DNA from 2 places in the Aurantimicrobium sp. MWH-Uga1 genome. Region 1 is predicted to be linked to the other one. Evidence: predicted binding sites of a transcription regulator. Region 1 holds the regulator's gene; the other holds the start of a gene.

Region 1 (10,737 bases):
CGACCGTCCAGGTCCAATTTTGAGCTTTATGCCGATTATTGTGATGGGTATTTTGTTCGGCTTGGCCATGGACTACGAAGTGTTCTTGGTTGCTCGCATGCGCGAGGACTACGTCCACTCGGGTAAAGCTCGTCAATCGATCGTGACTGGTTTTGTTGGCTCAGCGAAAGTAGTTACTGCTGCTGCCGTGATTATGTTTGCTGTCTTTGCCGCCTTCGTTCCCGAAGGTGACGTCAATATGAAGAGCATTTCGCTCGCGCTGGCAGTGGGTATCTTCGTTGATGCCTTTATTGTGCGCATGACGTTTGTTCCTGCCGTGATGCAGCTACTGGGCAATAAAGCCTGGTACATGCCCAAGTGGCTTGATCGCGCGCTGCCCCACTTTGATGTCGAGGGTGAAGGAGTTCAGCACGAACTAGAGCTGGCTGACTGGCCAGGCGATAACAATCTCGCTATTGCTGCAGAAGATATTGGCCTGACCAACGCAGAAGGAACACGGTCCTACTTCCGTAAACTTTCATTCACTCTCCCTACAGGAACAACCCTGTTTGTGACCGGAAGCGACAAGATTGCCACCTCGGCACTTCTCCTGGCACTTAGCGGTCGTTTGGATATCGAAACTGGAAAGCTCAAAGTTGCCAACATGGTCTTGCCGGTTCGATCAGGAGCAGTTCGCTCGCGCGTGGCACTGATTGATGTTTCCACTCACGCCAACCGCAACACCGTTGAAGCGATCGAAGATGTTTCGTCGGAAAAACCGCAGATCATCATCTTGGACAACATCGACTTCCTCACTTCTGAAAGTGAACGTTACGCGGTGGCAGATGTTCTCGCTGCCGCTCGCGAAATGGCATCACGAACGGGTCACCCCCTCACAGTCCTCGTTGGCACCACCGATGACATGCCGGTCGAAACATGGGGAAGCTTCCTCAGTGCTCGAGTTGATGCTCAGGTACTTGATCTCGACAATGCGTCGTCCTCACGCAAGAAAGTGCAGGCATAATCATGGCTTCGTTATTCACCAGACTCAGCGGTCAAACCGAAACCAAGCCCAAACTTCTTGTCGTCCTCGGGTTGATCTTTGTTCCTCTCATTGTCGTTGGTGGGTTGATGTGGGGACTGTGGAACCCCACTGAACGACTCGACCGGGTCAAAGCAGCCATCGTCAATAATGATGAGCCTGTAACCGTCAATGGCCAGATCACGCCCTTGGGACGGCTGTTGACTGCGGGGTTAGTTAAAGGCGATGGCTCCGACACAAATTATGTCTGGGTCATCACTAACGAATCAGGCGCTAAGAAAGGCCTTGAGAACGGAACCTATGTTGCTGCAGTAACCATCCCCGAGAACTTTTCCAAGGTTGCTACCTCGGCGATGGGCAATGCTACAGATGCCACTCAGGCGTTGATTGAGGTAACAACCAGCGAGAAGAGCCGACTCGTCGATGATGCGATCACCACAGCGATTACCTCCACGGCTGTGAACTTGATGAACCAACAACTCACCTCGCTCTATTTGGAGCGTGTATTGCTTGGCTTTAGTGACCTCAGCGAAGGCTTATCCGAAGCTGCGCAAGGTTCAGACGAACTAACCAAGGGAATATATGCCCTTGCCGATGGTGCAAACCAGTTAGCAACTGGCGCTTCTACTTTCTCCTCAGGAATGTGGGCACTGAACGCTCAGACCTCCCAACTTCCTTCACAAACGCAACAGCTCGCGACCGGAGCAGCGACAACGGATGGCTACGCACAGCAGTTGTCTGGAGCACTCGGTCAAACAGCTGGTGGCCTGGCCGCACTGTCTGGAAACACCTGTCTTGCTGTGACGAGCAACAATCAGCAGTACTGTGGCGGACTGGACACTATTAGTGGAACACTCTCCCAACAACTAGTCCCTCTAGCCGCGGGTGTCGCCCAGGGAACAACTGGAGTTTCCAGTGGGACCTCAGCCCTCGCGGGCGGGATGCCTGCACTCTCGTCAGGAATTAGTGAACTTGCTGCCGGCAGCGCCGGTATCGCTACCGGAATAAGCGGAATCGCTTCTGGTGCGAGTGCGCTGGGCGATGGTTCACAGAAGCTTGCAGACGGGCTGGACGAAGCTGTAGCCAACATCCCGACCTACACCGAAGATCAAGTCAGCACTCTTGCTGATCTTGTTACTGCGCCCGTCGGAATCAAGAACGGTGGCGGGCTCACCTTCGGTGCTAACAGCACTCCCCTGTATGTGGTCTTGTCACTCTGGTTAGGTGCACTTGCCATCTTTATCGTGCTCAGAGCTATTCCGCTTCGAGTACTTGAATCAACACGATCCTCACTCTCGCTGGCAACACGTGCTTATGGAATCCCTGCCGTGGCGGCGATCTTGCAAGCAGTGGCAGTTGCTACCGTGATTGCTTTTGCGCAAGGCTATGACGTTGCGGAATGGGCTTCGATCACAGTGGTTTCAGCGCTCATCAGCCTGGCGTTCACAGCAACAAACCAAGCTCTAGTCGCTGTTTTGGAAGGTTTTGGCCGCTTGGTCTCACTTGCGATTGGAATTCTTATCCTCGTCACCGGCGTTATCTCAACGGTGCCACAGATTCTGGATAGCATCTTGAGCTACACCCCAGCTACCGAAGCAGTGACTGCGTTACAGGCCATCATCAGTGAGGGGCAGGTTTCAGGTTTCGCTGCTGCCATCACTGCAATGGTGCTGTGGACACTGGGAGCCATTGCGGTAACTGCAATTACGATCTCTCGTAAGCGGCACGTTTCCATCACCGCACTAACCAGAGAAACTCAGCCCGTATAGGGCAGAGTTTCTCTGGAAAGTACTTAGTGCACAGTGGTCAACTGAAGCTTCATTGAATCAACACGCAATGCAATAGTTTCATCCTGAGCCCAGCGCGTGGACAACAGCGAAACGACGTCCTGAATCTGCTCAGCACTCATCTGAGGTGGCAATCCAATCTGAACGATGAGGTCTTCACTCATTCCGCGAGCGTCGGGGTCACCCGCCAACAGAGTGATGGATTTCACGATGTCCTGTCCCTCTAAAGATCTGTTGAATGCCTGCTGAACCTCAACATCCGCATGAGCAGGTTGCCAGCTCAGATCCTGTGCAATAGCAGCGATAACCGGTCTGCGCAGAATAAGTTCTGTTGGCGATTGTGGGTCTATGACGATCCACTGCGCACCATCAGCGGCGGCAGCCAATGCGGCACGTCTGGCTTCAACCGGCACAGGTCTAGCTTGGGGATTCCACCGCTGTAAAGCGGCAACGCTCGTAAATACGGGCAATACTCGTTGCCCCTGAGGCCCTTCAACAGTGACGATAGCAAGCTCTTGAGTCTTATCGACAACAAGACCGGCAGCGTTGACGCCAACTTCTCCAGCCTCGGCAAGCAAAGGGATGAGGAATCGTGTGGAACGAATTGTGTCAATGACACTAATCAGAGCCTCTGCGCGAAGAAGGTCATCAACGCCAAGAGAACGAAAGGTATTCAGCGCTGCAGCTAATTCCTCAGAGATTTCACCATTGTCATCGGCAAAGGGATTTGCTTCAAATTGACGCCCTTCCCAGGGCTGACCGGCAGAGTCTGCATGATCGGTTGAACCGAACATATGACCGTCGTGGGAGTGAGACATCAGGTTATCTGAGAGGCTTATTTGTACGCGACAGCAATTGCTTGTTCAAGCGTGAACTTGTGCGCGTAGAGTGCTTTACCCACAATGGCACCTTCAACGCCCAATGGAACCAGTGAACGCAAGGCAACAAGATCATCAAGGCTAGCAATTCCACCAGAGGCCACAACGGGTTTACCGGTCTTCTGCGTAATAGCACTGAGTAACTCAATGTTGGGGCCGTTGAGCATGCCATCGCGTGTGACATCGGTAACAACGTAACGTGCACATCCAGCTTCTTCCAAGCGGGCAAGAACATCCCAGAGGTTTCCCCCTTCTTCTGTCCAGCCACGGGCTGCCAGCGTCTCGCCGCGAACATCCAAACCCACAGCAATCTGGTCACCATACCGAGCTATTGCTAAAGCCGCCCAATCTGGGTTCTCCAGCGCTGCAGTTCCGAGGTTAACGCGGGTTGCTCCGCTTTCAAGTGCAGATTCTAAGGATGCATCATCGCGAATACCGCCAGAGAGTTCGATCTTCACACCAGGAACTTCCACGATCACACGACGCAGCAAGGCGCGGTTTTCACCCCGTCCAAACGCTGCGTCGAGATCGACGAGGTGAATCCATTCAGCTCCTTGCTCAGCCCAGTCAGAGGCGGCATCAACGGGGTCGCCAAAGTCTGTTTCGGTTCCTAGAGCACCCTGAGTAAGTCTGACAGCTTTACCTTCGGCAACATCAACAGCGGGCAGAAGTTCAAGAATAGGCGCAGTCATGGGATGTTCCTTATATCGGGGTCAGAGAGTTTCGAGCCAGTTGCGCAGGAGCTGAATACCTGCTTGACCGGACTTTTCGGGATGGAATTGGGTTGCGACCAGTGGTCCATTTTCAACAGCAGCAATGAATCGCTGTCCATGTTCAGCCCATGTGACAGTTGGTTGTGGGAAGGGCGGAATGACGTCTAGATTCCATTCTGTGACACCGTATGAGTGCACGAAGTAGAAGCGCTCATCTTCGATGCCCTTAAAGAGTTGCGAGTTCTCCCCTACGTCAACTGTGTTCCATCCCATGTGGGGAAGAATCGGAGCCTCTAGCTTGTGGACTGTCTCATCCCACTCGCCCAAACCTGGAGTGTCCACGCCACCTTCAAGACCATTGGCAAACATGATCTGCATTCCTACGCAGATGCCCATCACTGGGCGGCCACCAGCAAGACGACGCTCAATGATTTCTCCGCCGTCGACTGCGTTAAGCGCTTCCATTACGGCCGCAAAAGCTCCAACACCGGGAACGAGAAGTCCATCTGCCTCAGCACATGTGGATTTATCCCGCGTGAGTTCAACCTTCGCCCCTGCGAGCTCTACCGCTTTGATTGCGGAGTGAATGTTTCCCGTGCCGTAGTCGAAAACAACGACGGATTTTTGGGTCACAGAGCACCCTTCGTGCTGGGGATTCCCTGTACGAGCGGGTCAAGTGCTTTGGCCTGACGGAATGCACGAGCAAACGCCTTGAACTCTGCCTCAGCAATGTGGTGAGGGTCACGACCGTTCAATACTGTGATGTGGGTAGTAAGACCCGCATTGAAGGTGATGGCTTCAAATACGTGGCGAACCATGGAACCGGTGAAGTGGCCGCCAATAAGGTGGAATTCAAAACCTGCTGGCTCACCAGAGTGCACCAAGAATGGGCGTCCAGAAATGTCGACAACAGCCTGAACCAGGGCTTCATCAAGTGGAACAAGTGCGTCACCAAATCGAGAAATACCGGCTTTGTCTCCCAGTGCTTCGCGAATAGCGAGACCGAGAGAAATACCAATGTCTTCAACAGTGTGGTGAACATCAATGTGGATATCACCAGAAGCCTTGACGGTGAGGTCAGAAAGAGAGTGCTTAGCAAACGCTGTGAGCATGTGATCGAAGAAAGGGACAGTCGTCTCGATGTTGCTCACACCCGTGCCGTCAAGATTGATGGTGAGTTCAATGCTCGACTCGCTCGTGGTGCGAGAAATGCTCGCAATGCGCGGTGCCTGTGTCATAGCTCCAGTTTAGTGGAGCTTAAAGAGCGCCATTAATCGAGCCATCAATGGCTGCCAGTGCGTTCAAGAATTCGGTTGTTTCTGCTTCTGTACCTGCCGTCACTCGTAAGTGGTGGGGCATACCGATGTCACGGATGATGATTCCTTGAGCAAGGAGTTTCTCAAAAACATCTTGGGGGTCACGAACCCCGCCAAAGAGAACGAAGTTCGCACTCGAGGGATAAGGCGTGTATCCGAGGGCAGCAAGCTCAGTGACGAGGCGGTCTCGTTGAGAACGAATGTCATCGACCATCGCCAGCATTGCTGGAGTGTGCGCCAGTGCTCCTTCCGCAGCTGCCTGCGTCAGTGCAGAGAGGTGGTAGGGCAAACGCACCAAGCGAAGAGCATCAGTTACAGCAGGATCAGCAGCTAGATACCCCAAGCGGGCACCAGCAAAGGCAAAAGCTTTACTCATGGTGCGGGAGATGACCAGGCGTGGACGACCAGCCAACAATGTCAGTGCAGTGGGCTCACCTTCAGGCGCAAACTCGGCATAAGCCTCGTCAACGAAAACAATGCCGTCCGTCGCATCGTAGGCAGCGGCGATGGTCTCCAAGGAAACAGGAGTGCCCGTGGGGTTGTTGGGGGTACAGAAGAACACGATGTCAGGCTTGTATTCCTTGATGGCTGCAACCGCCGTTGCGGGGGAAATCTCAAAGTCAGCATCACGCTGGGCGGGAATCCACTGCGTACCTGTCCCGGAGGCAATGATGGAGTGCATGGAGTAAGTGGGCGGAAATGCCAACAACGAACGGTCAGGACCACCAAAAGCCTGGAGTAGCTGCTGTATGACCTCATTGGATCCGTTTGCCGCCCAGATGTTCTCTGCAGTCAGCCCGTGACCTAAATAAGTTGCAAGCGCCCTGCGCAGTTCGGTGAATTCACGATCCGGGTATCGGTTGATGCGCCCCAGGGCTGTGTGAATTCGCCCCATGATGTCTTCAACAACCTGCGGTGGTACAGGGTGAGTGTTTTCGTTGACGTTAAGCTCCACGCGCACGTGCTCTTGAGGAGCGCCATAAGGCTTGAGGCCCCGAAGATCGTCGCGAATGGGGAGGTCGTCAAGAGAAGTCACCTCTTCAGTTTAAGCCGTGAAAGAAAGGAAAAACGCCGACTCCCGTCTGGGAGCCGGCGTTCGGAAAGAAGAATACAGAAATAAGTGACTTAGTAACCTGCGGGTAGAGCAATCTTCTGTCCTGCCTGTACAGGACCTTCTAGGTTGTTCAGCGAGACAATCTCTGCCACAACGTCACGGGGGTCAGCGTTGGGTGCGATTTCAGCAGCTAAGTGCCACAGGGTCTCGCCCGAAGACAAGGTCACGTATGTGAAGTCTTGTGATGCACCTTCAGCAGTGGCCACAGCACCACCACTGTTGAGTGCCGCGACAAGGGCACCAATCACGAGAGGAAGCGCGACAAAGGCAGTGAGAATTCGACGACCACGCTTGGTGATACGAAGACGAGTGGTGGGGGTAGCTGCGGGAAGAAAGTTTACGTACGTCACATTGTTAGTGTGACCAGAGCCACGGACAATGCCGGCTTCGCTGCATGGCTCATCAATGTAGTCAGGTTCGACGGGGCGGTGAATTGGTGCGGTGAATGCGAGTACTGCGCTCATGAGATTCTCCTTTTCCTGTTTTTCTCGAATCGGGCCCTCGGCCGGGAGAACCCGATTCGAAGATATATTTCGAAGATATATTCGTATTTCTTCAATGTCAAGTAGATATTGAAGGTTTTTTGGACATTACTTGCGGAATTTTCGAATATGTGTTTGTTTTCTCTACATATTTCGAATACTCTTTCGGTAATGGAGATAGTTCATCACCAACCACGGACATTCCGGTTTGTGGATTGGAACACTCCCAGACAGATCGGAATAAGCCATGACTGAGACAGCAGCTGGCACAAGCAAACGTCGCAAAGGACTGAGCGCAAAGCAGCAACTTATCCTCGACGTCATCACCGCGTATATTGACCAAAACAGCTACCCCCCTTCTATGCAAGAAATCGGGGATGCAGTTGGTCTGTCCTCATTGGCGAGCGTGACCTACCAACTTCAACAGCTAGAACTCGGTGGCTATATTCGCCGTGACCCCAAACTTCCTCGCGCCCTCGAGGTTCTCGGCCAAGGATCAGCTCCTCGCCAGGTCGCCCCTGTGGCAGACAACATCATTCCCCTTGGCGAAGCGGTTCAGGTTCCATTAGTGGGCCAAATTGCCGCAGGTGGACCCATCACTGCCGAGCAGAACACCGAAGATACGATGGCACTGCCTCGCCAGCTTGTTGGTGACGGAGAACTCTTCATGCTCAAGGTCAAAGGCGAGTCGATGATTGACGCAGCAATCTGCGATGGTGACTTTGTCGTCGTCCGTCGTCAACAGACAGCAGAAAACGGTGACATTGTTGCTGCTCTTCTTGATGATGAGGCAACTGTCAAAGTCTTCCGTCAACGTGATGGCCACACCTGGTTGCTTCCTCGCAACAGCAACTACGAACCCATCCTGGGAGACCACGCCACCATCATGGGCAAGGTCGTCACGGTTCTTCGTTCGGTCTAAACACCCACAAACTAATGGCCCGCATGCTGAATACAGCGTGCGGGCCATTGATGTATCTCAATCTTTAGGCTTCGAGCCTACGCAGAACATCCAATACCGGTCCGCTTTGGTTGAAGGCATACAAGTGAATACCGGGCGCTCCCCCGGCCATCAGCTCACGAGCTAAGTTCGCTGCGTGCTCAACACCAATCTCCCGCTGACCTTCAACTGTGGGCTCAATTTCAAGAGCAATCTCCAAATCACTGGGCATATCTTCCCCAGAGATCTCAATCATGCGACGCAAACGTCCAGGGCTAATCACCGGCATGATGCCGGGAATAATGGGCATTCTCAGGCCTGCCTCCTTCGCCTTCTGAGCGAAGGATAGATAGTCATCTGCATGGAAGAACAACTGACTGATGGCCAGGTTTGCTCCCGCAGCTTCTTTGGCCAGCAAAACATCAATGTCTTGGGTCTTAGAACGTGACTGAGGGTGCCCATTAGGGAATGCGGCAACACCGATACGGACAAACTCACGTTTTTGGCTCAGACGTGTTGCGCCGGCGTGCCACCTGGGTTCTTCCACAAACACGAATGGTTCACGTTCAGCTTGAACACGGTGAATGAGCTGTGTGAGTTCCGCTGCACTACCGAGGTCTCCCAGGAAGTCCTCGCCTTCCTGTGTGCCTTGTGGCGGGTCGCCACGCAGGGCGAGGAATGATCGTACACCTGCGTCGAGAAATGTCCGTACGAGCTCATTGGCGCCCTGATAGGACTCGGCAACACAGGTGAGGTGCGCCATCGGCTCAACATCGGTGTTATCCAGAATATATTTCACGCACTCCAAGGTGGCATCTCGAGAAGAGCCTCCTGCACCATAGGTAACGGAGATGAAATCTGGACCTGATGCGGCAAGTTCCAGAATGGTTGCGTGCAGTGCATCTCGGAGTTCGGGGTTGCGTGGTGGGTACACCTCAAAAGAAAAAGGCACGCCAATACTCAGTTCACGAGAACTAGACGGTGATGCGTTGCTCATATTTTCCTCGGGACACTCATCGCGAAAAAGACAACATATAGTTATCCGCGAAGCGTGGGCCGGGCTCGGCAGCCGCTTACACCTGAATAAATCAGGTAGAAGAATGTTATCAGGCTGTGCGTTCCTCTGGCTCAATCACTGCTGAGCTCAAGCGAGGGACAACGGTAGGAGTTGCGTTTTCCGTGACGCACTCTGCCGTGATGATGACTTTATGAATCTGGTCGGTTGAAGGAACCTCAAACATGATGGGCCCAAGGACGTTCTCCAGAATGGCACGCAAGCCACGGGCACCTGTCTGGCGCAGGACAGCCAAGTCAGCGATGGCATCCAGCGCTGCAGGTTCAAATTCCAACTCAACATCATCGAGAGCAAACATGCGCTGGTATTGCTTGACCAGTGCGTTCTTGGGTTCGGTGAGAATGTCAATCAGTGCACTGCGATCTAGTGGCGACACTGTCGCAATAACCGGCAGACGGCCAATGAACTCAGGGATCAAACCAAACTTGTGCAGGTCTTCCGGGAGTACCTCAGCAAAGAAGTCGCGTGCTTCATCCTTGCTCTGCAGTGGAGCACCAAAGCCGATACCGGTCTTTCCTGCACGGGACTGAATGATGTCTTCGAGCCCTGCGAATGCACCGGCAACAATGAAGAGCACATTGGTGGTGTCGAGTTGAATAAATTCCTGGTTAGGGTGCTTACGACCGCCCTGTGGCGGGACGGAAGCAACGGTGCCTTCAAGAATCTTCAACAGTGCCTGCTGAACACCTTCACCAGAAACGTCACGCGTAATCGAGGGGTTCTCTGCTTTGCGTGAGATCTTGTCGATTTCATCGATGTAAATGATGCCCTGCTCTGCACGCTTGACATCAAAGTCAGCGGCCTGCAGGAGCTTGAGAAGAATGTTCTCCACGTCTTCACCGACATACCCTGCTTCCGTCAGCGATGTTGCATCAGCGACAGCGAACGGAACATTCAGACGGCGAGCAAGAGTCTGCGCAAGATAGGTCTTTCCACATCCAGTGGGCCCAATAAGGAGGATGTTGCTCTTAGCAATCTCAACTTCGTTGGCTTTCTCTTCTGCCGTCTTAACACCCTCGCCAGCACGTACGCGTTTGTAGTGGTTGTAAACCGCAACGGAGAGGGCTTTCTTGGCTGGTTCTTGACCAATGACATATTCCTCAAGGAAAGCAAAAATTTCTCGAGGCTTGGGCAAATCGAAATCTGCAATAACGCCCTCTTCGTTGGCTTCTGCCAGACGTTCTTCAATGATCTCGTTACACAGTTCAACGCACTCATCGCAGATATAAACGCCAGGGCCTGCAATGAGCTGGGCTACCTGCTTCTGGCTTTTGCCACAGAAGGAACACTTGAGCAAGTCAGCGCTTTCGCCGATACGTGCCATGGTCAACTCCTTCTCATCTGGAAATACGAGACATTCGAGCCTAACCCGAACCACAGACGTTGCTGTTCACCTGTGAATGCGTGGCGT
Region 2 (10,737 bases), 420 kb from region 1:
ATTGATGGTGCTTCTCCGTTCAAAACATTTAGGAAGATCATCTTCCCTATGTTGGGACCTGTCACGGCAACGGTTGCCATCATCAACGCTTTGTGGGTGTGGAACGACTTCCTCTTGCCTTCAGTAGTTTTGATTGATTCCGACCAGAAGACTCTTCCGCTGCGTACTTTCGTCTTCTATGGAAAGTACACCTCAGACTACGGTCTTGCCATGGCAGGTCTTCTGCTATCCATCATTCCGATTCTGATTTTCTACTTCCTCATGCAGAAGAGAATCATTTCAGGTATCTCTGCAGGTGCAGTGAAGTAAGTTCAGTGCACACGAGAATGGGCCCCAGTGACATCAGTCGCTGGGGCCCATTCTCCATCTGGCATCAACCTATGCGATGAATCAATCCTTCGGATGAGCGTTCGAGCTTGATCGGGTCACAGATCACGCCGGTAAATCCTCCGGGGTTACCTGTGTCGCCAAAGCCAAGAAGTAACCACTCGCCCTTAAACTCGACCACCCGGGCAGCATAGATTTCATCTGCAACAAGGGTTGTTCGATCTAAGTCGAAAGGACCTAATGGTCCTGCAGCTGGAACGCAATAAGTTCCGAAACCTTGTGCGATCCCTGGGCGTTCCACATCGCGAGGCCCCATGCAGAAAAAGAGGAACCATTCGCCATCTATCTGGATGGTTTCAGTCACTTCACACTGTCTAAATTGACTATCTGCAATCAGTGGCTCTTTGAGCTGCCAGGTTTCTAAATCCGGAGAAGTTGCATGAGCCACTGTGCCCCAGCCATCTTCGTCACTTGCTGTGATGAGCATGTGCCAGAAATCGTCGTGGAAAAAGACCCAAGGATCACGGAAGTGCTCTGCGCCATCTCTGTCATTGCCCAGAAGTGCATACGGAGCGGCAGCCGAGAGTATGGGGGAGTCGCTGACTCGTTTCCACGTTGTCAGGTCATCAGAAACAGCGTGTCCGAGAGCTTGCTGTCTTTCTTTAGTGCTGGTGTTGATACCGGTATAGAACATGTGCCAATTGTTGTTGTGTTTGACAATGCTTCCGGTCCAAATGGCTTGGTTGTCAAAGCTTTCACCGAGGGTTGGTCCAAGTGCTTCAGGAAGGTGAATCCAGGAATACCCATCGTGTGAAATGGAATGCCCCACCCTCGCATTGATGTGTCTCAGGTCTGGATTTCCGAGGGATTTTGGTGCCATGAGATAAAAAGCATGGAGCGTTTCATCTTCGACGACGTACCACGAGTCCCAAATCCATTCATGTTCTCGCGAGATCATATGCATTTTCTTTCTATGCTGGGCAGGGGTGAAAAATAAATCCGAAACTGTGTGTCAAAGGATTGTGATTCAATGCGTTTCATCAAGTATCCTCGATAATATCGACGCGCGTCGATAGTTTGCTATTACATCGGTTTTTGCTCGTGTTTTCAATGGAAAGTAGTTCATATGTCAGATTCAGTTTTCCTCGCCGGAGATGAGAACTGGTGGCGTCAAGCAGTGGTGTACCAGGTATACCCACGATCGTTCAAGGACTCCAACGGAGATGGCCTCGGAGACATTCAGGGAATTACATCCAAAGCTGATTACCTTGCGGAACTCGGTATTGACGCTATCTGGTTGAGCCCCTTTTACCCTTCTGCACTAGCAGACGGCGGATACGATGTTGCGGATTACCGAGACGTTGACCCCAAACTAGGAAACCTTGATGACTTCGACGCGATGATAAAGGCCTACCATGATCGCGATATTCGAGTTTTTGTTGATGTCGTCCCCAACCACTCGTCTGATCTTCATGTGTGGTTCCAGGAGGCTCTTGCCTCTGAACCTGGATCTGCAGCTCGCGATCGCTATATTTTCCGCGACGGCAAAGGTGAAAATGGAGAGCTTCCTCCCAACGACTGGCCTTCGCACTTTGGGCCACGAGGATGGACGCGAACAACCAACCCCGATGGAACTCCAGGTCAGTGGTACCTTCACCTCTTTGCTCCAGAGCAACCCGACTTCAACTGGGATAACGAAGAGGTCATCGAGGACTTTAAGAAAACCATGCGTTTTTGGTCTGACCGCGGTGTAGACGGATTCCGCATCGATGTGGCGCATGCACTGAAGAAGGACATGTCTGAGCCCTACCCCCATTTCGAAAATTATGGGGTTGAACACATCCCTCTCGACGGTTCCCACCATTTGTTTGACAGGGATGACGTCATCGACATTTATCGAGGATGGCGTGAAATATTTAACTCCTACAACCCACCTCGTGTAGCTGTTGCTGAGGCCTGGGTTCCGGCTGAGCGTCGACCTCGCTATGCAAGTCCAGAGACGTTGGGCCAAGCATTCAATTTCGATCTACTGGTCGCTCCTTGGTCCGCTAAGAAATTCAAGAAGAGCATTACCTTCAACCTTGATCTCTCGGAAAAATCAGGATCCTCCTCTACATGGGTTCTCTCAAACCATGATGTTGTTCGTCACGCCAGTAGATATGGACTTCCCAAAAAGACTGATTTTGAAAAGTGGCTACTTTCAGGCGGGAAAACTCCAGAACTTGATCTCGGGTTAGGTCTTTCGCGTGCCCGTGCAGCTACCATGCTTTTGTTAGCTTTGCCCGGCAGCACGTACTTATACCAAGGTGAAGAGCTTGGTTTATTTGAGGTAGCAGACCTTCCAACTGACAGTTTGCAAGACCCCATCTGGCTTCGTGATGGGGGAGTCCGCAAGGGTCGAGACGGTTGCCGAGTTCCATTGCCATGGGAAAAGACGGGAAGTTCTTTCGGATTCGGTTCTGCTGGTGCACATCTGCCCCAACCCACGTGGTTCGGTGGTTACTCCGTTGAGTTTGAAGAAACTCAAGAGGACTCCACATTGAAGCTCTACCGCGCCGCATTGAAGCTTAGAAAGCAACTGTTGAGCACTGAAACTCTTGAATGGGTTCCTAGTAAGCGCAAGGTTGTGCACTTCAAGCGGGAAAACGGTTGGCACAACATTACAAACTTCGGGAAGAAGCCAATCGCTCTTCCTGCGGGCACGGTTCAACTCACTAGTGCACCCCTGGTTGATGGCAAGCTACCCGGCAACGCCACAGCCTGGATCACAGAATAAGGGGTTCCCTCCCTCCGTTCGAATAGCCTGTAATTCATGTGATTACAGGCCATTCGTATATCTGAACACTCGCCTGTAATACAGGGGAAAGTCGGTGCCCTCGCGTAGTTTTGAAGGCATGGCTTCAGGCTCTCAATCGCGTGGTCGCAGTAGTGGTGGCTCTCGTTCGCGTGCCTCGAGCAGCAAGAAGTCTCAGCCTGCATCCGGAAGTCGATCAACGTCCTCTAACGGAGGAAGCCAGTACACCGGAATCGCGTGGCTTTGGATGAGCATGGCTCATCTTGCTGGTGGTGCCGCACGCATGCTAGGACCTGAAAAGTTTTCTAAAGAAGAACGTCGTGATGGCGTGCCTTTCACGCTCGTTGTTTTAGCGGTTATTGGTGCCATTACGCAGTGGTTTCTGCCCAACAATGAGATTGCTCAAACCATCAACGACTGGACATTTGGTGGTTTATTTGGCCGGATTGCCTATGCCCTTCCGGTAGTGATGCTGCTGATGGCAATGTGGCTATTTCGTCACCCAAGCTCGGTCAATGACAACAACCGCATCGGTGTTGGCGTATTCCTGCTCCTGATGGCATCCTCTGGTTTGGCACAAATTTTCGGTGGCCAACCAGACCCTTCTCAAGGAATTGCAGCCCTCGCTGATGCAGGCGGCGTATTGGGCTGGGTCATCGCGGCTCCATTAGCTCTCATCATCACTCCGGTAGGTGCTGTTGCTGTGATGATTGCGCTCATTGTGCTGTCACTACTGATCATCACCAAGACTCCACCAAACCGCATCGGTGCTCGTTTACGTGAACTGTATGAGTATCTTTTTGGTTCACATGCTGGGGCTGAAAGCAAAGAAACTGGCTCAATTGAGATTCTCGAGCTTGATCCAGTTGAGGCGTCCTCGTTGCCGTGGTGGCGCAGAAACGCGAGCAAGCGTGAAACCGAAGCAGCTTTTGATACACCGGTGATAACTGATCCTGCGGCACATGCAGTTGATTTAGCCGCCACCCGCGAGATCTCAGACGTGGACATCATTGAAGAATTAGCCAACGCAGAAGAAGCAGTGCGCGCATTCCATACAGGAGAGGTCGTCACAGATCCTGAATCTGTAGCTTCTCAGGACAACGTTTCTACAGCTCCGGTAGCGATTGTTGCCGCAACGGCTGAAGAGGCTGGTGTTGATGAATCTGTTGTCCCTCGTGTTTCCGCTCCCAAGGCGCCACCTGCCGTGTACCGCCTACCTCCCGCCAATTCACTGTCCGCAGGAGCCCCTGCAAAGACTCGTTCTGCAGCGAATGATGAGGCTGTCAGGGCAATCACAGAAGTACTTAAACAATTCGCAGTAGACGCCACCGTTACCGGATTTAGCCGTGGACCAACAGTGACACGCTACGAAATTGAACTTGGGCCTGGCGTGAAGGTCGAACGCGTCACTGCGCTGTCGAAGAATCTCTCCTATGCCGTTGCTTCTAATGAGGTACGCATCCTCTCGCCGATTCCCGGCAAGAGTGCCATCGGTATTGAGATTCCAAATACAGACAGAGAAATCGTCACTTTGGGTGACGTACTGCGCTCTAACGCTTCCTCTTCTAGTGAGCACCCCATGACTATTGGCGTGGGTAAAGACGTTGAGGGCGGCTTCGTCGTAGCGAACCTGGCCAAAATGCCCCACCTTCTTGTCGCAGGTTCAACCGGTTCTGGTAAGTCAAGCTTCGTTAACTCCATGATTACCAGCATCCTGATGCGCTCAACTCCCGCAGAAGTACGCATGGTTCTTGTAGATCCCAAACGCGTCGAGTTAGCGCCCTATGCCGGTGTTCCACACCTGATTACCCCCATCATTACAAACCCCAAAAAAGCTGCAGAAGCTCTTCAGTGGGTCGTAAAAGAGATGGATATGCGTTATGACGACCTGGCAAGTTTTGGGTTCCGTCACATCGATGATTTCAACCGGGCTGTTATCAATAATGACATCGTGCTGCCCCCTGGCAGTGAGAGAGAACTGCGTCCTTATCCTTATCTCCTCGTCGTTGTTGATGAGCTCGCGGACCTGATGATGGTTGCTCCTCGAGATGTCGAAGATTCCGTGGTGCGAATTACTCAACTTGCACGTGCTTCCGGAATTCACTTGGTGTTGGCAACCCAGCGACCCTCGGTAGATGTGGTTACCGGTTTGATTAAGGCCAATGTTCCCTCGCGTCTAGCATTTGCGGTAACGAGCGTTACAGATTCGCGCGTTATTCTCGACCAACCGGGCGCTGACAAGCTCATCGGGCAAGGTGACGCTCTCTTCCTACCCATGGGCGCCAATAAGCCCATTCGGGTTCAGGGTGCATGGGTCTCGGAAGAGGAAATCCATAAAGTTGTCACCCATGTCACTAGACAAGCACGACCTGAATATCGTCAGGATGTTGCCGCAGCAGCAGAGCGCAAAGAAATCGATGCAGACATCGGTGATGACTTAGACGTACTGCTTCAAGCTGTTGAACTTGTCGTCTCCACGCAGTTTGGTTCGACATCGATGCTGCAACGCAAACTACGTGTTGGTTTCGCCAAAGCTGGACGCTTGATGGATCTGATGGAAAGTCGGGGAATCGTTGGTCCTTCTGAAGGGTCCAAAGCTCGAGATGTTCTAGTTTCTCAGGAACAACTTGCTGGTGTTCTCGCCACTCTCCGCGGAGAAGATGTTCCCACTGTAGTTGCTCCCACGGGAAACATCACTGTGATGGCTTCTGAAGACCCTTACGGGCATGATCCCGTTGCATCCATGACGTCGGGTCATGAGGAAGTTGATGGGGATGACGGCAATGAAGACGCATGGCAACTCACAGGCCGGGACTAGCCTGAAGCTATGAAGCACGTACCAAACATCATCACCATTGTTCGCATCTTTTTTGCGCCAGTCTTTATTGGGATGCTCCTGACAGCAGGTGATGACCTGAACTCGCCTTTGCGTTGGTGGGGTGCCGGACTTTTTGTTTTAGGCATGGCAACAGATGGAATTGATGGCTACCTAGCTCGTAAATACAACGTAGTCAGCGATTTCGGGAAGCTTCTTGACCCTATTGCTGACAAAGTACTGACCGGCGGCGCCCTCATTACACTGTCGATACTCGGTGAACTTCCTTGGTGGGTCACCGGCTTGATTCTGCTTCGCGAAATTGGCATTACGGTCTATCGATTTGCTGTGCTCAGTGATCATGTCATCCCTGCTTCTCGTGGCGGTAAATTCAAGACAATTACTCAGTTTGTTGCCATTACCTGCGCGTTGCTTCCCCTTCAGATATTTATGGGCACTGCAGCTGATGTGTTGAACACAATCTTGATGTCTGTAGCCACCATCATCACCGTTTGGACGGGTATCGACTATCTTCTTGATGCCCGAAGGCAAACAAAGAAACTTGCCACAAAAAAGGACTAGTCATGACCTCTGAGCTGATCCAGCGCCTCACCCAACGAGGAATGACTGTTGCTGTTGCCGAATCCTTGACCGGTGGCCTGCTTGCAGCTCGTCTCACCGAAGTTCCCGGCGCATCTGCTGTCTTTCGCGGTGGAATTGTTGCCTACGCGACTGATCTTAAACATGAGTTGTTAGGCATTGACAGTGCTCTTCTTGAGCAACGTGGTCCCGTTGACTCGAAAGTCGCCAAACTGATGGCTGTCGGTATTGCAAACAAACTTTCGGCAGACATCGGGCTCGCAACTACCGGGGTTGCTGGACCAGATTCGCAAGGCGGTGCCGAGGTGGGGACTGTCTTCATTGCCTGCGTGGGGCAGGGGAGCGAAACAGTTGAAGAACACCATTTTGAGGGCACAAGAAATGAAATCCGCGCACTCACCGTTCAAGCTGCACTCGCACTTCTTGCAAGGCACATCAATTAGGTGTCATTCTCGGGAATAAATCTCGAGTAACTTAAGTTGATACAAGAAGACTCACATCTTGTTTTCAGGTTTGAGTGACTAACATAGTGATGTAGATGAAGAGGAACCGACAGGTTCACCAGCGTAGGGAGGCACCATGATTCTTGTTCGACAGGAAATCGGCGATGTTCTGCGCGACTACCGCTTGCAGAAAGGTCGCACACTGCGACAGGTTGCGAGCAAGGCTAGCGTTGCACTTGGGTATCTGAGTGAGGTCGAACGCGGGCAAAAGGAAGCGAGTTCTGAGATTCTTGCTGCTGTGGCAGATGCTCTCGACACTCCAATTTCACAAATTATGCGTGAAGTGGGCGATCGTTTAGCAGTCATTGAAGGTATTGAGCCTATGCGCGCAATCCCTGACACTGTTCCGGACGAGTTCGTCAACGATTTCGTAGCTACTCGCTAGAAGTATTTTGCGCCTCAGCGAATTTTGGCGCGCCGTCTCAGACGAGTTCGGTGAGGCATACGGACGTGTCCTCGTCAATGACTTGGTTTTGTCTGAACTGGGTTCACTTACCTCTGCGGAGGCTTTGCGTAAAGGTATTCCTGCCCGTTCTGTATGGCTCGCACTTGTCAAAGCGGCTGACGTTCCCGAGTCACGGTGGTATGGAGTCGGCTTACCTGAGCCAAAGAAGTAATTTCCAACACGCCGATATTTGTTCGAATATGTATTCGAAAACGGCTAGTCTCCTACACATGCACTTATTTGCACGTGTTATCCCCGAAGAAGCGCTGCAGGCAGTCAATGTCCGTGGCTACTTCTACGGTGAGATACGTCCGAATAGGAGCATCCGCCTTGTCGTAAGCGCCCCGCAGCGCCCGCCCCGCCTTCACCGGCCGGTCGGTAGCGGAGGAGTAGCACGACAGCCGATAGGCGAATCACCCTCGATATGTAAAGGAGACGGCCATGGCATCCGCCGCTGACCGCGAAAAAGCACTAGAAACAGCACTAGCCCAAATCGACCGCCAGTTCGGTAAAGGTTCCGTCATGCGCCTGGGAAGCGACGAACGCGCTCCCGTCGAGGTGATTCCGACAGGATCAATCGCACTTGATGTTGCTCTCGGTATCGGGGGACTTCCTCGTGGCCGTATCGTCGAGATTTACGGTCCAGAGTCATCGGGTAAAACCACACTGACACTCCACGCTATTGCTAATGTGCAGAAGCAGGGTGGCATCGCCGCATTTATCGACGCTGAACATGCACTCGACCCTGAATATGCCAAGAAGCTTGGTGTTGATATCGATGCTCTTCTTGTTTCTCAGCCTGATACTGGTGAACAAGCACTTGAGATTGCAGACATGCTCGTCCGCTCAGGATCTATTGATCTCATTGTCATTGACTCTGTCGCGGCTTTGGTTCCTCGCGCTGAAATTGAAGGTGAAATGGGAGACTCTCACGTTGGTCTGCAGGCACGTTTGATGTCTCAGGCGTTGCGTAAGCTCACCGGTGGATTGAACTCCACCAACACCACCATGATTTTCATCAACCAGCTACGCGAGAAGATTGGTGTGTTCTTCGGAAGCCCAGAAACTACTGCTGGTGGTAAGGCATTGAAGTTCTATGCTTCTGTGCGTCTGGACATTCGCCGCATTGAAACCCTCAAGGATGGTACCGATGCCGTCGGTAACCGCACTCGCGTCAAGGTCGTTAAGAACAAGATGGCCCCGCCCTTCAAGCAGGCTGAATTCGACATTCTTTACGGGACTGGTATCTCTCGTGAAGGAAGCCTTTTGGACTTTGGTGTCGATCAGGGAATCGTGAAGAAGTCTGGAGCGTGGTACACCTACGAAGCAGACCAGCTTGGTCAGGGTAAAGAAAATTCACGTAACTTCCTTATTGAAAACCCTGCCGTGGCTCTAGAGATCGAACAGAAGATTCTTGCAAAGCTCGGAGTTGGTGCTGCGGCAGCGGAAGCTGCTGCTGTTGAAGCAGCCGCAACTGCGACAGAGGTCGAACCAGACTTCGAGGCAGTTGAAGAGGTCCGCAAGGGAGCCTGAGTTTCGTGACAAACGTCACATTCTTACCCTGGGTTGACCCAGAACAGAATCAGCCCGTTGCCTCATCTGTGACTGCAGGTGAGGCAACGGCTAACTCACACGATATTCCTGAAGGGGTCTCTCGTTTGAGCACAGTTTTGTTTACAGACGCTGAAGAAATAGAAGAAGTTTCTGCAGCAGGTTTGGATCTTGATGCGCTGGAGCAGAGTTTGCTCAGAAAACTCAACTCCCAGGATCTGTCTGTGTTTGAGGTTCAACAGTGGCTCGCCAGTAAGGATGCCCCTGAAGCGGATGCGGCCGAATTGGTAGCAAAATGCGAGCGTTTGAACTATCTCAACGATGAACGATTAGCGTATGAGCTTGTTTCACGACTGAGCGAGCGCAAAGGTAAAAGTAAAAGCGTAATTATCAGAGAGTTACGTCAACGAGGAATCTCAACTGCACTGATCAGCGCTGCCGTGGAATCTATCAATGATGATGATGAATTACACAAAGCAACTGAACTTGCCGTACAGAGAGTTCGCCAATTTTCACGACTTGACGACGTTACGGCAGAACGCCGATTGGTTGGTTTTCTCAGTAGGCGGGGATATTCCGGAGACATCGTTCGTGCGGCGTGTAAAGAAGCTTTGAGTTCTAGGTCCTAAGCTTTCAAGAGTGCTCAATGACATTCTCAACAGCCCCTATGGGTCGTTGCCGCATTACTTGTCATCATCGTGTACATCACATGGGGCTATCGCCGCAGGAAGTAGAAACTATGTTTGATCCCACTCCAGAAGAACAAGCTGAAACTCCTGCTAAACCTCTTACGCCCAAACAACAAGCTGCACGTATAAAAGCCACAAAGCGAAACGTTGTTGCTGTGATTATCTGCGGCGTGCTGTGTGTTGTGCTTGGTGTCGTTGCAGCCGTACTTCCTTCAGAGGTCGCTACACCCTGGATGTTTGCCAGCTACGCAGCTGGATATGTTGGAGTTCTCTGGGGACTTGCAGCTCTGTGGTCCCATTACATGGGACCAAACTCGGCAAAGTAAACTGGACTCCTATGTCCAGTCCGAGTGAAGCTCCCACATTCATCCCCGCCTCAGAGGCGGCAGTTGATGAATCTGGTCGTCGGCGTACCTATGAGGTACGAACATTTGGCTGCCAGATGAACGTTCACGATAGTGAACGCCTTGCTGGGGCTATGGAAGCCGCTGGGTACATCAAGTTTGATCTAGCTGCCGAAGCGGAAGCTAATCCTGACCTCAAACGAAGCGCCAGCTCGCCACAACCTGATGTCGTTGTCATCAACACCTGTGCTGTGCGGGAAAACGCGGATAACAAGCTCTATGGAAACCTCGGACACTTAGCTCGTGTCAAGGAGAAGCACAAGGGGTTACAGATCGCAGTAGGCGGGTGTCTTGCTCAAAAAGATCAAGCTCTCGTTCTCAAAAAAGCGCCCTGGGTTGATGTTGTCTTTGGTACCCACAATATGGGCTCACTGCCTGGCTTATTGGAGCGCTCACGCCACAACAACAAGGCTGAACTGGAAATTCTGGAATCTCTCGAAACCTTCCCATCAACACTTCCTACTAAGCGTGACTCTACGTATTCGGGGTGGGTATCCATTTCTGTTGGATGCAACAACACATGCACTTTCTGCATCGTGCCAAGCTTGCGCGGCAAAGAACGCGACCGGCGTCCAGGTGAAGTACTCAACGAGGTCAAGGCCTTAGTTG

What was found. The regulator LexA, encoded in region 1, represses DNA repair genes until DNA is damaged. The targets are predictions, from matches to a motif close to TCGAACANNTGTTCGA.
Region 2: the regulator LexA is predicted to act here: its motif matches at 7,679-7,694, upstream of recA (recombinase RecA).

What each region holds. Positions count from the first base shown of each region.
Region 1 is NZ_CP030929.1:598,647-609,383, reverse strand. It holds gene AURUGA1_RS03155 (MMPL family transporter) at 1-1,003, shown strand, start outside; gene AURUGA1_RS03150 (YhgE/Pip domain-containing protein) at 1,006-2,790, shown strand; gene AURUGA1_RS03145 (SseB family protein) at 2,814-3,626, opposite strand; gene priA (bifunctional 1-(5-phosphoribosyl)-5-((5-phosphoribosylamino)methylideneamino)imidazole-4-carboxamide isomerase/phosphoribosylanthranilate isomerase PriA) at 3,644-4,378, opposite strand; gene hisH (imidazole glycerol phosphate synthase subunit HisH) at 4,400-5,032, opposite strand; gene hisB (imidazoleglycerol-phosphate dehydratase HisB) at 5,029-5,637, opposite strand; gene AURUGA1_RS03125 (histidinol-phosphate transaminase) at 5,657-6,751, opposite strand; gene AURUGA1_RS03120 (hypothetical protein) at 6,841-7,293, opposite strand; gene lexA (transcriptional repressor LexA) at 7,559-8,233, shown strand; gene AURUGA1_RS03110 (methylenetetrahydrofolate reductase) at 8,298-9,248, opposite strand; gene clpX (ATP-dependent Clp protease ATP-binding subunit ClpX) at 9,358-10,650, opposite strand.
Region 2 is NZ_CP030929.1:1,020,467-1,031,203, reverse strand. It holds gene AURUGA1_RS05120 (carbohydrate ABC transporter permease) at 1-309, shown strand, start outside; gene AURUGA1_RS05115 (hypothetical protein) at 374-1,291, opposite strand; gene AURUGA1_RS05110 (glycoside hydrolase family 13 protein) at 1,454-3,103, shown strand; gene AURUGA1_RS05105 (DNA translocase FtsK) at 3,222-5,939, shown strand; gene pgsA (CDP-diacylglycerol--glycerol-3-phosphate 3-phosphatidyltransferase) at 5,949-6,518, shown strand; gene AURUGA1_RS05095 (CinA family protein) at 6,521-6,979, shown strand; gene AURUGA1_RS05090 (helix-turn-helix domain-containing protein) at 7,116-7,424, shown strand; gene AURUGA1_RS05085 (DUF3046 domain-containing protein) at 7,432-7,656, shown strand; gene recA (recombinase RecA) at 7,926-9,017, shown strand; gene AURUGA1_RS05075 (regulatory protein RecX) at 9,023-9,664, shown strand; gene AURUGA1_RS05070 (hypothetical protein) at 9,775-10,050, shown strand; gene miaB (tRNA (N6-isopentenyl adenosine(37)-C2)-methylthiotransferase MiaB) at 10,062-10,737, shown strand, end outside.